DNA from 3 places in the Paenisporosarcina macmurdoensis genome. Region 3 is predicted to be linked to each of the others. Evidence: riboswitches for the same ligand, from Rfam matches in the RefSeq annotation. Region 3 holds a riboswitch; each other region holds the start of a gene.
The links. A riboswitch is a leader RNA that binds a small molecule or an ion and turns the genes downstream of it on or off. The one in region 3 is predicted to bind S-adenosylmethionine.
Positions count from the first base shown of each region.

Region 1: linked by a shared signal. The riboswitch ahead of ACFPYN_RS16410 (O-acetylhomoserine aminocarboxypropyltransferase/cysteine synthase family protein) and the one ahead of ACFPYN_RS05215 (2,3-diketo-5-methylthiopentyl-1-phosphate enolase) in region 3 are both predicted to bind S-adenosylmethionine.
Region 2: linked by a shared signal. The riboswitch ahead of ACFPYN_RS08535 (methionine ABC transporter ATP-binding protein) and the one ahead of ACFPYN_RS05215 (2,3-diketo-5-methylthiopentyl-1-phosphate enolase) in region 3 are both predicted to bind S-adenosylmethionine.

Region 1 covers NZ_JBHSRI010000025.1:551,383-555,542, forward strand. The annotation lists gene pepT (peptidase T) at 1-301, opposite strand, end outside; gene rpmG (50S ribosomal protein L33) at 457-606, shown strand; gene ACFPYN_RS16405 (glycerol-3-phosphate acyltransferase) at 1,494-2,141, opposite strand; SAM riboswitch class I at 2,282-2,398, shown strand; gene ACFPYN_RS16410 (O-acetylhomoserine aminocarboxypropyltransferase/cysteine synthase family protein) at 2,516-3,805, shown strand; gene metX (homoserine O-acetyltransferase MetX) at 3,823-4,160, shown strand, end outside.
Region 2 covers NZ_JBHSRI010000009.1:184,215-188,374, reverse strand. The annotation lists gene ACFPYN_RS08545 (MetQ/NlpA family ABC transporter substrate-binding protein) at 1-362, opposite strand, end outside; gene ACFPYN_RS08540 (methionine ABC transporter permease) at 418-1,086, opposite strand; gene ACFPYN_RS08535 (methionine ABC transporter ATP-binding protein) at 1,079-2,104, opposite strand; SAM riboswitch class I at 2,191-2,297, opposite strand; gene ACFPYN_RS08530 (thioredoxin family protein) at 2,355-2,663, opposite strand; gene ACFPYN_RS08525 (toprim domain-containing protein) at 2,677-3,018, opposite strand; gene gcvH (glycine cleavage system protein GcvH) at 3,099-3,479, opposite strand; gene ACFPYN_RS08515 (arsenate reductase family protein) at 3,554-3,913, opposite strand; gene ACFPYN_RS08510 (acyl-CoA dehydrogenase family protein) at 3,994-4,160, opposite strand, start outside.
Region 3 covers NZ_JBHSRI010000004.1:44,792-48,951, reverse strand. The annotation lists gene ACFPYN_RS05225 (methylthioribulose 1-phosphate dehydratase) at 1-387, opposite strand, end outside; gene ACFPYN_RS05220 (2-hydroxy-3-keto-5-methylthiopentenyl-1-phosphate phosphatase) at 384-1,043, opposite strand; gene ACFPYN_RS05215 (2,3-diketo-5-methylthiopentyl-1-phosphate enolase) at 1,040-2,242, opposite strand; SAM riboswitch class I at 2,314-2,419, opposite strand; gene ACFPYN_RS05210 (SDR family NAD(P)-dependent oxidoreductase) at 2,584-3,318, shown strand; gene ACFPYN_RS05205 (hypothetical protein) at 3,539-3,823, opposite strand; gene ACFPYN_RS05200 (DMT family transporter) at 3,877-4,160, opposite strand, start outside.

The sequences.
Region 1 (4,160 bases), on a different contig from region 3:
CTTCGTAGCAGTCGATTCGTTGAGGATTCACATTTTTCCCTGTATAATCCGTTGCTGTATCAACATGAGCTAAGAAGCCAATGGTTGGCATTTCATGATCTGTATTGGAAGGCAATGTGGCAAATAAGTAACCACTTTCATCAAGTGAAATTTCTTCCATACCGATAGATGCTAATTCTTTTTCAAGTTCATGCAGTAAATCCCATTGTCCAGGTGTTGATGGACATGTCGAACTGTTTGCATCAGATTGTGTGTCTATTTTCGCATAGCGAACAAGGCGTTCAATTAATATTTCTTGCATCCCATTCCACTCCCTTAATTTCAATAAATCTATTATTAGTTTATCATTATTGGAATCATCTAGGAATAAAGATAATTGCAATTGGCGGTAAAAGAAATAGTATGGTATATTATAAAACGTAATCATTACTATTTAATAAATTGGAGGATATCATTATGAGAGTAAATATCACGTTAGCTTGCACAGAGACAGGCGACAAAAACTATATTTCAACTAAAAATAAACGTAACAATCCAGAACGTATTGAGATGCAAAAGTATTCAAAACGATTAAAGAAAATGACATTGCACCGCGAAACTAAATAATAGGCTTTGTATTTACTGTTGTAAATTGTACATTTGCGTTAGGGGTTGTCCTAAAAGTCATAAAATATAAATATTGGTGTTCCATATTTATATTTAGTAGAAGTTGATTTTCGTTGCAGGCGGACGCTTTCCGCGGGCATGTCCTCAGCCTCCTCGACGAGCAAGCTCGTCTGCGGGGTCTTCCGCTCATGCTATTCCCGCTGGAAAGATATTGGACGAACTGTCATTCGTCCAATATCTTTGCGACGAGTAACCGCAGGAGCAGTCTTTTTTGCCGCCTTTCACTCCAATAAACCATAAGTTCATGTGCAAAACAGACAATTATAACTTTTTACAATGTTCTAAAGTAGGTGCAGAAAAAAGAATCAATTTTCTCCACTTATTTTATATTAGGGACTTATTAGGCAGCCCCAACAAGTTTGAAAACCACATACTTGTGGCTCTCGTTCTCTATGCTTTTTCTTCTTGAAGGTGCATAAATACTCTATTGTTTGTTTTTTATTTTGCCACAAGGGTTCAGTATATTATGATGATACTTATTAAATTTAATTTAACTTAACTCATGCCAATTTATCTTGAAAATAAAAGCAGCAAGAAGAGGCCAAAATAGTATCTTTGGCCGAACATCTATGTCAAGAAACCCTCTATTCTGTAGTAAACCAAACCCGAATAATTATGTGCTTACAGGTCACAAGCCCATCCCTTTTAGTCTCTAGATTTATTGTGCAGCAGGTTTAGCGTCCGAAGCGAACTGGAAACCTGTCATCCTTAATAACGGTCAAAGTTTCGTTTCTTGAATTTTATTACTCCACGCTCTTGCGTGGTTCTTCAATATCAACTGCATTCTTCAACTTAGCAAAGTAGTAAAAGCGATCTTCTCATAAATTTCATGAGGACATCGCTTTTTTCTTTTTCAAAACAGTAGAAACTTTAGGTTCAGTTCCAATCCTTATTCGCAAGATATTTTCTCTATGTTTCCAAATAGCTAAAGTGAAAAGAGTTAGTGAGATGATGGCTGGCCAAAGTCCTTCTGTAAACCAAAATACATACACTAAAAATGTTAAGTATAAAAAAAGAACGCCTAATGGTAAATAGTCAGTTAAGAGAGATAGTAAGATTAGCAATGCCAATCCGACACAACCCATTCTCCAATCGACAGCAAACATTATTCCAATAAGGGATGCCGTTCCTTTGCCGCCATCAAAATTCATCCACAAAGGAAAATTATGTCCGATGATGACAGCTGCTCCCATTAATAAAAGCAGAGTAGGGGTGTCATCAGTAAAGAGACTGTGCTTATGTAATATCCGGGCTAAAAATAGGACAGCGATGAGTCCTTTACCAATATCAAGTAGAGCTACTAAAGCCCCGAATTTCAAACCTAAGACAATCGTTGCATTAGACGCTCCAGAATTTTTTACTCCTTGCTCTTTTACCTTCACACCCGATACCCATTGTGCGATATAGGAGCCATGTAAACTGCCAATAAAATAGCCTGCTAGGATAATCAGTAGCGCAAGTAAAGCAAGATTCATAATCTCAACTCCTTATATCTGCTCAATCATTAAACGTTTGAATATAGTCTGAAGTTTCGAAAAAAATAAATAATTAATTCTTGACTTTTTCTTCCTGTGGAACATATACTGTTTCTCAAGATGGAAAATTGAATCAAATACTCTTATCAAGAGTGGCGGAGGGACTAGGCCCTACGATGCCCAGCAACCGGCAAGTGAAGAACTTGCAAAGGTGCTAATTCCTACAGATTTCTTCATGTGGATCTGAAAGATAAGAGGAGGTATACGCATTTGCGAGCCCCCTCTTCTTAAGTGAAGAAGGGGCTTTTTGTATTCCAAAACTCCTCTTTCTCCTCCACTCTTCCATCTAAACCACAAATCAGGAGGAAAAAACAATGACAAATCTTCAACCAGAAACGCTACTTTTACACGGGGGACAGCAGCCAGATCCAGTAACAGGTTCTCGAGCAGTACCCATTTACAAAACAACTTCTTTTGTGTTCAGAGATACTGAACATGCTCAAAATTTATTTGCTTTGCAAGAGGCAGGAAATATTTATTCTCGAATAGGCAATCCGACAGTGGATGTATTTGAACAACGAATTGCTTTACTTGAAGGGGGTACTGCCGCAGTAGCACTTTCGAGTGGGATGGCAGCCATTGCATTTTCTATTCTAAATGTTGCTGGAACAGGTGATGAAATCGTTGCGGCGAGTAATTTGTACGGTGGGACATATAATTTATTTGCAAACACACTCCCAAGGTATGGAATTACAGTGAAATTTGTTGACTCAACAAATCCTGAGAATTTCCGTGATGCCATTACTGAAAGAACCAAAGCAATATTTGGTGAAATTATTGGAAACCCAAGCCTTCATGTATTAGATGTTGAGGCAGTTTCTAGCATTGCACATGACAACGGAATACCTTTGATTATTGATAATACATTCGCGACTCCATACGGATGTAATCCTATTGAATTCGGTGCAGATGTAGTCGTCCATTCCGCCACAAAGTGGATTGGTGGACATGGCACATCTATCGGAGGAGTAGTAGTGGATGCAGGAACGTTTGACTGGAATAGCGAAAAGTTTCCAGGGTTTACGGAGCCAGATCCAAGTTATCATGGATTGCGATATGCAATTGACGTTCCTCAAGTCGCGTTCGCCATCAAACTTCGTGTTCAATTACTGCGTGACTTTGGTCCGTGTCTAAGCCCAGAGAACGCATTTGCTTTTTTGCAAGGTCTTGAAACATTGCATTTACGTGTCCCTAAACACAATGAAAATGCTGCAGCGGTGGCTGCATATCTAGAGAGTCATCCTGCAGTGGAGTGGGTTAATTTTAATGGATTTGAATCACATCCATCACATCAACTGGCTAATAAATACTTAAAGAATGGATACGGTTCAATTGTGAATTTTGGGATCAAAGGAGGTCGAGATGCTGGTCGGAAAATTATCGATAGCGTTCAAATTTGGTCTCATGTTGCTAATGTAGGTGATGCTAAGTCGCTTATTATTCATCCAGCTTCTACTACACATCAACAGTTAAGCGGAGAAGAATTAAGGAAATCAGGTGTCACTGAAGAATTGATTCGACTTTCAGTAGGATTAGAGTCGGTAGAGGACTTAGTAGCGGATTTAGAGCAAGCGATAGAAAAAGCAATCGTCGTACCGATTTAACTTGGAGGTGAGTTTTAGTGGTAATAGGAAGTGTAGGAATAGGAAACTTCCAAACAGAGTCAGGAGAACTGCTCGAACAAGTCGAACTTTCATATGAATCGTTTGGTCCATCAGATGCACCTGTAATTCTAATTTGCCATGCTTTAACTGGAAATCAATATGCAACCGGAACTCCGGAAAAACCCGGATGGTGGAGCGGGTTAATTGGAGCAGGGAAAATAATTGATACAAATGTATTTCAAGTAATTACGTGGAATGTTCTGGGTGGTTGTTCAGGTTCAACTGGTCCATCAACGATTAACCCCACAACCGGTGAATCATATCGCGCGTCCTTCCCAACTATTACAATTCGAGA
Region 2 (4,160 bases), on a different contig from region 3:
TTATATTTTTTAGAGTAAACACCGATAGGTTCAATATGAATTTCGCCTGCATTGACAAAATCATAGCCATTATCTGCGATTTGTGATTCTAAATAAGGAATATGTTGAAAGTAGTTCGCATCCAAATCACCAGATTCTAAATCTTTATTCGGTAAAATATAGTCTTGATAAGTTTCGATTTCAAGGTTAATCCCTTGTTCTTCAAGCAATGGTTTCACTTTTTCTAGGATTTCAGCGTGTGGAGTGTTTGAAGCTCCCACTACTAATTCCTTGCTGTCTCCAGAAGATTCGCTATCTCCACCACATGCTGCTAGTGTGATTGCACTTACTGATAATAATATTCCTGCTACAAATTTCTTCATGATTGTCTCTCCCTTTTCCTGATATATGTGATCGAGTAGGACTCGAAGGCACCAATTATCGTTTATCTGCTTTTGATGTGAATGTATCGCCGATCCATTGGATCATAAAGACAATAATTAAGATCAGAATTGTCGATACGATCGTGACATCTTCACGACTACGTTGGAATCCATCTAAGAATGCCAAGTTTCCTAATCCGCCTGCTCCAATAATACCTGCCATTGCTGTATAGCCAACAAGGGCAACGGCTGTAACTGTAAGTCCTGAAAGTAATGCTGGAAGTGACTCAGGTAATAAAACTTTCCAAATAATTGTGGACGTCTTAGCACCCATTGAGCGAGCTGCTTCGATTACCCCTTTATCAATTTCACGTAAAGCAATTAACACCATACGTGCATAAAAAGGTGCAGCACCAATGATAAGTGCTGGTAATGCTGCATTTGCACCACGAATGGTATCAAGTAAAAACTTAGTAAACGGGATTAACAAAATGATTAAGATGATAAACGGGATGGATCTGAAGATGTTAACAAATGCACCAGTTAACCAATACACTATTTTATTTGCCCATAATTGATGTGGGCTAGTCAGGAATAGCAAAATACCTAGTGCAAGTCCAATGACAAATGTGAAACCAGTGGCCATTGCAGACATATATAGTGTTTCCAGTGAAGCTTCCCACATTTTTTCCCAATCAACATTAGGTAGAAGGTTTTCAATCATGTGAGATCACCTCCGTATGAACATCTTGTCCGTGTAAATAATCTATTGCTTCATCAATCGCTAAGGTAGCTCCATCAATTTGCAGATACAATGTTCCGTATGCGCCATTTTGAGTTTGGGTAATATTTCCTTGCACGATATTCACTTCAACTTGGTATTTTTTAATTAACCTCGAAAGGATAGGTTGTTCTGTTCGATCCCCAACAAACACGAGTTTCACGAGCTTGCCTGAAGGATATTGCTCAATAAGATGAGCGATTGTTTGACTAGCTTCTTCTGGACCATTAACTTGTTCTACAAAGCGTTTTGTAATGTCCTGTTGAGGTGTTTGGAAGATTTCGAGTACTGAACCCATCTCAACTACTTTCCCCGCTTCCATAACAGCAACGCGATGACAGATTTTACGAATAACATGCATTTCATGTGTTATGAGTGCAATCGTTAACCCTAAGCGTTTGTTAATATCCACGAGCAACTCTAGTATTTGATCCGTTGTTTCTGGGTCGAGCGCTGATGTAGCTTCGTCACAAAGTAATACTTCGGGGTTATTTGCAAGCGCACGCGCAATTCCAACACGTTGTTTTTGCCCACCTGATAATTGAGAGGGATACGCTTTCTCTTTCCCAGTTAATCCAACTAGTTCGATTAACTCTTTTACTCGTTCCTTGCGTTTCGTTTTGCTTATTCCTGCAATTTCAAGCGGGAATGAAATATTGTCTTCAACTGTTCGAGACCACAGTAAGTTAAAGTGTTGAAAAATCATGCTAACTTTTTGTCTAGCACTTCGAAGCGCTTGGCCCGAGCTTGATGATATTTCTTGACCGTTAACTGTGACACTTCCGGAAGTTGGTTTTTCTAGTCCGTTTAACAATCGGATTAATGTGCTTTTACCAGCACCACTATAGCCAATAATGCCGAAAATCTCGCCTTGTTCAACTGTCAATGTAACGTCATCTACTGCAATAAGTTGACCATTACTTGTTTTGAATGTTTTTGATAAGTTTTGTAATTGAATCATTCCTCTAGTTCACCTCTGAATTTAAAAAGTCCCTTCCGCAGAAAAGCAGAAGGGACTAATTGCATAGTAATATACGTTAGACCGTTCTCTCATCTTTCAAAGCAAAGTACTTTGAGTGATTTGGCACCATTTCACAAATTGTGTCGGTTGCCGGGCTTCATAGGGCACTTCCCTCAGCCTCTCTTTATAAGAGTTTACGATATTAAGTTTTTGGTTACGAGTGATAATGTAACACGTTCAAAAGTGAACGTCAAATATTTTTTCTCAAACGATCGTATAGATAAGGAACAGATTGGAACGCGTATATTTTTTCGCGGACTTGACCATTCTCAGCAATTAATAAACAAGGTACACTTTCAATTTGCTGGTCTACTGCTATATTTTCTACATAATTCAAATTAGCTTGGCCAATTTTCACACTTGGTAATAGTTCTTCTACCACTTCCATCATTTTAGATGCTACTTGGCAAGTTCCACACATAGGCGCGTATAAATAATAGGCTGCAATATTGGCGCTTTGAGAATTAGATTCCCACTCAGCAGTTGTCCATTCTTTCATCGTCTTCATCCTTTTATGCTATAAATTCCGATTTCACATCAATATTCGCTCCGAGTAAAATGGTCGCTAAGACTTTCATAGGGGTTGTCGCGACTTCACGGTATGTTACATCCGTATATAAATGAAGCGCTTCAGGAAATTCACGTTTAATGAGCGCACGTAATTTCTCCCCTGATTCATCAGCATCTACAAATATATACATTTCCCCTTGCTCGTAAGGAACCAGTAACTCTTCTAAACGCGAGACACTGACTGTTCCGTTCGTGCAAATAATTTCAATAGGCTCTGCGAGAAGTTGTAGTATTCGTTGTTTATCTGAACGACCTTCAACAACTATGACTTTATCTGAAAGCATGGAATCCCTCCAAACTAGACTCATTTATGCGCTAGATATGCAAAAAACGCCGAACAAATGTCGGCGTTTCACAAACAATTTTACTCTTGAGTCATTTTTTCGTATTGCTCAGCCGTCATCAATGAGTCAATTTCAGTAACATCCGTTGGTTCGATAACGACCATCCATGCATTTTCGTATGGAGATTCATTAACAAATTCAGGGCTGTCTTCTAAGCCACTGTTTACTTCAACCACTTTACCACTGATCGGTGCATAAAGTTCAGAAACAGTTTTAACAGATTCAACACTGCCAAAAGGCTCGTTTGTTTTAATATCGTCTCCTACTTGAGGAAGTTCAACGAATACAATATCACCAAGCTCAGATTGAGCGAAGTGAGTAATACCAATGCGTGCTTTGCCATCTTCAACTTTAACCCATTCGTGTTCTTCAGAGTAGCGTAAATCTTTTGGTGTGCTCATTAATACCCCTCCAAATATGTAATATAATCATCTTCAGTTTGACATAATCTTTCCCTAAAAACAAGAACAGTTAATTAGCGTTTCCAATTCTCAATAAAATCCGATTCTTTAAAGCCGACCGTTACTTTCAAGCCATCTGTAACAAGGGGTCTTTTAATTAACATTCCGTCTGAAGACAGCAATTTAAATTGCTCATCGTCTGACATGGTTGGTAGTTTATCTTTCAAGCCAAGCTCACGGTATTTCATGCCACTCGTATTGTAAAATTTCTTAAGGGGCAGACCACTTGTCTCTACAATTTTTTTCAATTCTTCGATTGTAGGCGGTGTTTCTACGATATGTACATCATGATACGATAACCCTTCAGCATCTAACCATGCTTTTGCTTTTCTACATGTACCACATTTAGGATATCCATAATACGTTATTGCCATTCTTCTTCATCCTCCTCAGTTAAATCTATTTTATCAAAAAAAAATCCAAACGCCTCTTGAGAAGCGTTCGGATTTCCTAATTAAACGATATATTTTTCAGCATCGATTATTTTTACAGACGCTTCACGTTTTTTAGCAATCACGTTGTAAGGCGTTGAACGTGTTAATTTACGAAGTGCAGAAAGCATCATACGTAAGTTGTCACCTTCAACCGCAGCAATCAATGTTTCTTTCGCATCTTTTTCTA
Region 3 (4,160 bases):
TGAACCGAGAGCTTTGATAATTTCATTTCCCGTGAATTCAATATGCGTTTCGTTTTTGTACAGTTCTGTAATCACATTGTTATCAATGGTATGCACATGAAGAACGCAGCCTGCGTTGGTTTTATTATAAATTTTTGCGTGCAGCAATGTTTCCGCGGAAGGTTTCGACGTTGTGTCCTCTAACTTTTCTCCATTTGAATCGACTAATAGAAAGTCGTGATTCGTAAATTTACGTTTGTCTTTTCCAGAAGCTGTGACTAGAAAGGTAACGGGATCATTCGAGACTTTAATCGATAAATTACCACTTGTTCCAAAAAACCAATCGCGATCGGCTAATTCTTTTTTGATAGCTGCCAGATCGCTCCAACGCGAAAAGTACTTGCTCATGTGTGTACCTCCAATTGCTTTAAAATGTGAATGACATCGTAAAAAGTTTCAAATGACTCAAACGCAATGTCGAGTTCTACGCACTTTTCACTGAGGAAATCGCGTGCAATGACTTGGTCCGCCAGTTTGGCAGCTTGTAGATCGGTAATGGAATCGCCAATGACGATTTTATATGTGTTGTCTTCACTCAGTTTGCGTATGATAGACGGTTTACAGCAGCCACAACCATTTGAACAAAGTTCATCACATGTGTGTGGCCACTCGATGGAAATCATATCACCTGAGAAATCTGCGACATTGCAATAAATATGGTCTTCAGACATGTAATCTTTCAGCAATGGTTTGACGAAGAAATCAATGCCCCCTGATACGATAAAGAGTGGAATCTGTTGCGACTTCGTATACGCAACAAAGTCTTCAAAACCTTCGCGAATTTGTGCCTGGTCGAGGACAAATTGCGTGATTTCATCTTTTTGGTCCGTTGAAAGCAAGTTAAATAGTTGTGTAACACCTTGTTGAATGGATATTTGTTGGCCAAGAATTTGGTCTTTTATCGGCTCCCATTCAGGTGGTGCGAACTTTTTCATGATGGCCATGATATTGTCTTTAGTTGTGATGGTGCCATCAAAATCACAAAAAATAACTGGTTGGCTCATCGGACTTTGTCACCCCACAATTCAAGTGCTTGTTGAAGTTCTTCGTTTGTTTGTGCAGCGTCTGATAATGTTTTCTTTGAAAGTGTGGCATCGACCGCTTGTCTGAATGCCTTCCCACCTGCTGCAGAACCTGCTGGATGCCCGTGCACTCCGCCCCCTGCATTAATTACCGAGTCAATTCCAAAATCTTCGATAAGTTGCGGTACCATTCCCGGATGGATTCCCGCTGACGGTACAGGAAGTGTTGGTTTGACGTAATCCGGTTTCGTTAGTGATTCCACAATCTGTAGCGTTTCGCTTTTTTCAAGAGCCACACTTCCATATGGCGACGGGAATAAGGAGAAATCCGCGCCTGCAAAACGAAGTAATTTGCCTAGTGCGAGTTGGTTTGACAGCCCATACTGTGGAGATGGTGTGAATGCTCCTGAAACAGCCGGATGCGCCATGATTGGAACAGTGATTTCCCTATCTTCAGCTAAACTATGAAGCGTATCGAGTCCATATGCATAGACATTAAACAACAACATGTCTGCTCCGAGCTCTGTTGCACGCTTCGCTTTTTCTCTTAAGTCAAATGTTCGACCTGTTAAATTCACAGCGTAGCGTGTGCGATGTCCCGTTTCCGAGTAGACTTTTTCAAGTACTTCGCGACCTTTCGTAATCCGTTCTTCAAAAGGCGTTAAGTCGTTGTCGAACAAAATCTCATCGTCTTTCACAAAATCCACGCCACCTCTTGCTTGTTGTTCAAGTTGGTTTAGTAAAAAAGATAAATCTTTGCCAAGGATTCCTTTGAAAATACTCATCACAAATGGTCGATCTTGTACACCCGTCCACTTGCGAATGCCTTCAATCCCAAACTTAGGTCCTTTGAAGTGAGTAGCTAGCTCCGCACTAAACTCCAAATTAAGTAATTTGATCTCTCCATCAAGCGATAGTTTGCCAAAAGTCGTCGTTAAAATGGCAGGTAAATCGGGACTAAAATTTGCAGCAGGATAGGCAATTTGAATAATTCCTTTCGTGCGCTCCTCACCTAATGCTTGGACAGATACGACGCGCCCTTTATGTTTCTTTAATTGTTGTTGTTCGAGTTGAGGCAAGTCCGTCCAAGAACCAACTGTCAGCCCAAGTGCGATGCCTTCCGCTTTTTTCTCTAAATTTCTTACGTTATGAACTAAATAACTCGCGATTACTTCACTCAATGTCGTCACCTCTTTAATCCACATAAAAAAACCTCTTCACAAAAAAGAAGAGGTTAGTAAAAACTAACATCCTCTTATCTGTCAGCTACTGCTGCAAGAATTAGCACCGTGCCTACTCGCGTAAGTCGGTTGCCGGGTTTCATAGGGCTAGTTCCCTCCACCTGCTCTTGATAAGAAAAATGTAGATATGTATTTTTAAAAATATAAATCGAATTATTGCATCTATTCCCATTAATGTCAACCCTATTATTATAAAAATCTGAATTGAAGAAATTGACTGATAGTTACAAAGAGGAGTAGGATGAACTTGAATATAAATACAAATCCTGGAGGTTTTCTAGTTGAGATTACAAGATAAAGTAGCGATTGTCACTGGTGGCGCAAGTGGGATTGGCGAATTTACTGTGCGTGAAATGCTCAAGCAAGGCGCGAAAGTAGTCATCGCAGATTTTGATGATGCGGGTGGTCAAAAACTTGCGGACGAACTAGGTGAAGGCGTTTCATTCATCCATGTTGACGTTTCAAATGAGGAACAAGTTGAAGCAATGGTTAAGCACTCCGTGGATACGTTTGGCAAAGTGGATATTTTATTTAGCAACGCAGGTATCGGGTCAACTGGTTCTACTCATGAGTTGTCATTGGAAGACTGGAATAAAACGATTTCCGTTAACTTATCTGGCGTATTTTTATGTGCGAAATACGCATTAATAGAAATGGTCAAACAAGGTAGCGGGAGCATCGTCAACTGCGCATCCATCTTAGGTCATGTTGGCCAAGCAGCTACCGCTTCTTACACAGCAGCAAAAGGTGGCGTCGTAAACATGACACGCGCCCTTGCTGTGGAATATGCTTCTCAAGGTATTCGTGTAAACGCCGTGTGTCCTGGTTACATCAACACGCCATTGCTGGATCAATTAGATGATGCGACAAGGAAACACTTGGTATCACTACACCCACTTGGCCGCCTAGGTGAATCACAAGAAGTGGCAAACGCCGTTGTTTTCCTTGCCTCAGATGAAGCGAGTTTTGTCACAGGGGCGAACTTATTGGTAGATGGTGGGTATACTGCTCAGTAACCTTCTGTTGTTAAGTTGAAAAGATGATTCCTTTATAAAAAGAGACCTGGCTCGCCGAAAAAGCGAAGCAGGTCTCTTGTTTTAATTAGGAGAAAATTGGATAGTTGCGACAATAACGTGAAAAGTTACGACAATAATTCAAGAAGTTACGATGATAACGGTAAAAGTTGCGACGATAACTAATAAAGTTGCGACAATAGAAGCAAATCTGAGGTTACAGCTAAACTATAAGCCAGAATAAGATGATAATCCCGATCATCATTAGCCCCATAAGAAACGAGACTGTACGAAACGCTGGAATATAATGACTTTGAGAAAAAAACTTTTTACAAAGCCATAAAACAAATACAAAAAATATGTCGATAAACTCTATTGATCCAACGACACCGAAATCTTCAATCTCTCCATCTTCATCGTCTTTGTATGTTTTAAATGCGGAATAAAAGCAAGAAATGCCAACAAGTCCGAATAAAACAGTTGCGATAATGGAGATCCAAATCGACACATAACTTCCCCCTTAAGATCACGCATTACGTGTTCAATTCCTGCATCATACCATTACGAAATAAACTTCAATCCAACCGCTGCACTTAACACCATGGCAATAAACAACACGCGCAACCACGTTTTAGGCTCCCCGTATAATATCATGCCTAAAATCGCACCGCCAGAGGCACCAATACCTGTCCATACCGCATAAGCCGTTCCCATTGGAAGACTTTCCATCGCTAACGCAAGGAACAAGAAACTAGCGCCAAAGCTGACGAACAATCCTGTGATCGATTTCCAGTTGCGATTTTTATGCACTTGGTTGATCATCACTACTCCAGTCATTTCAAATA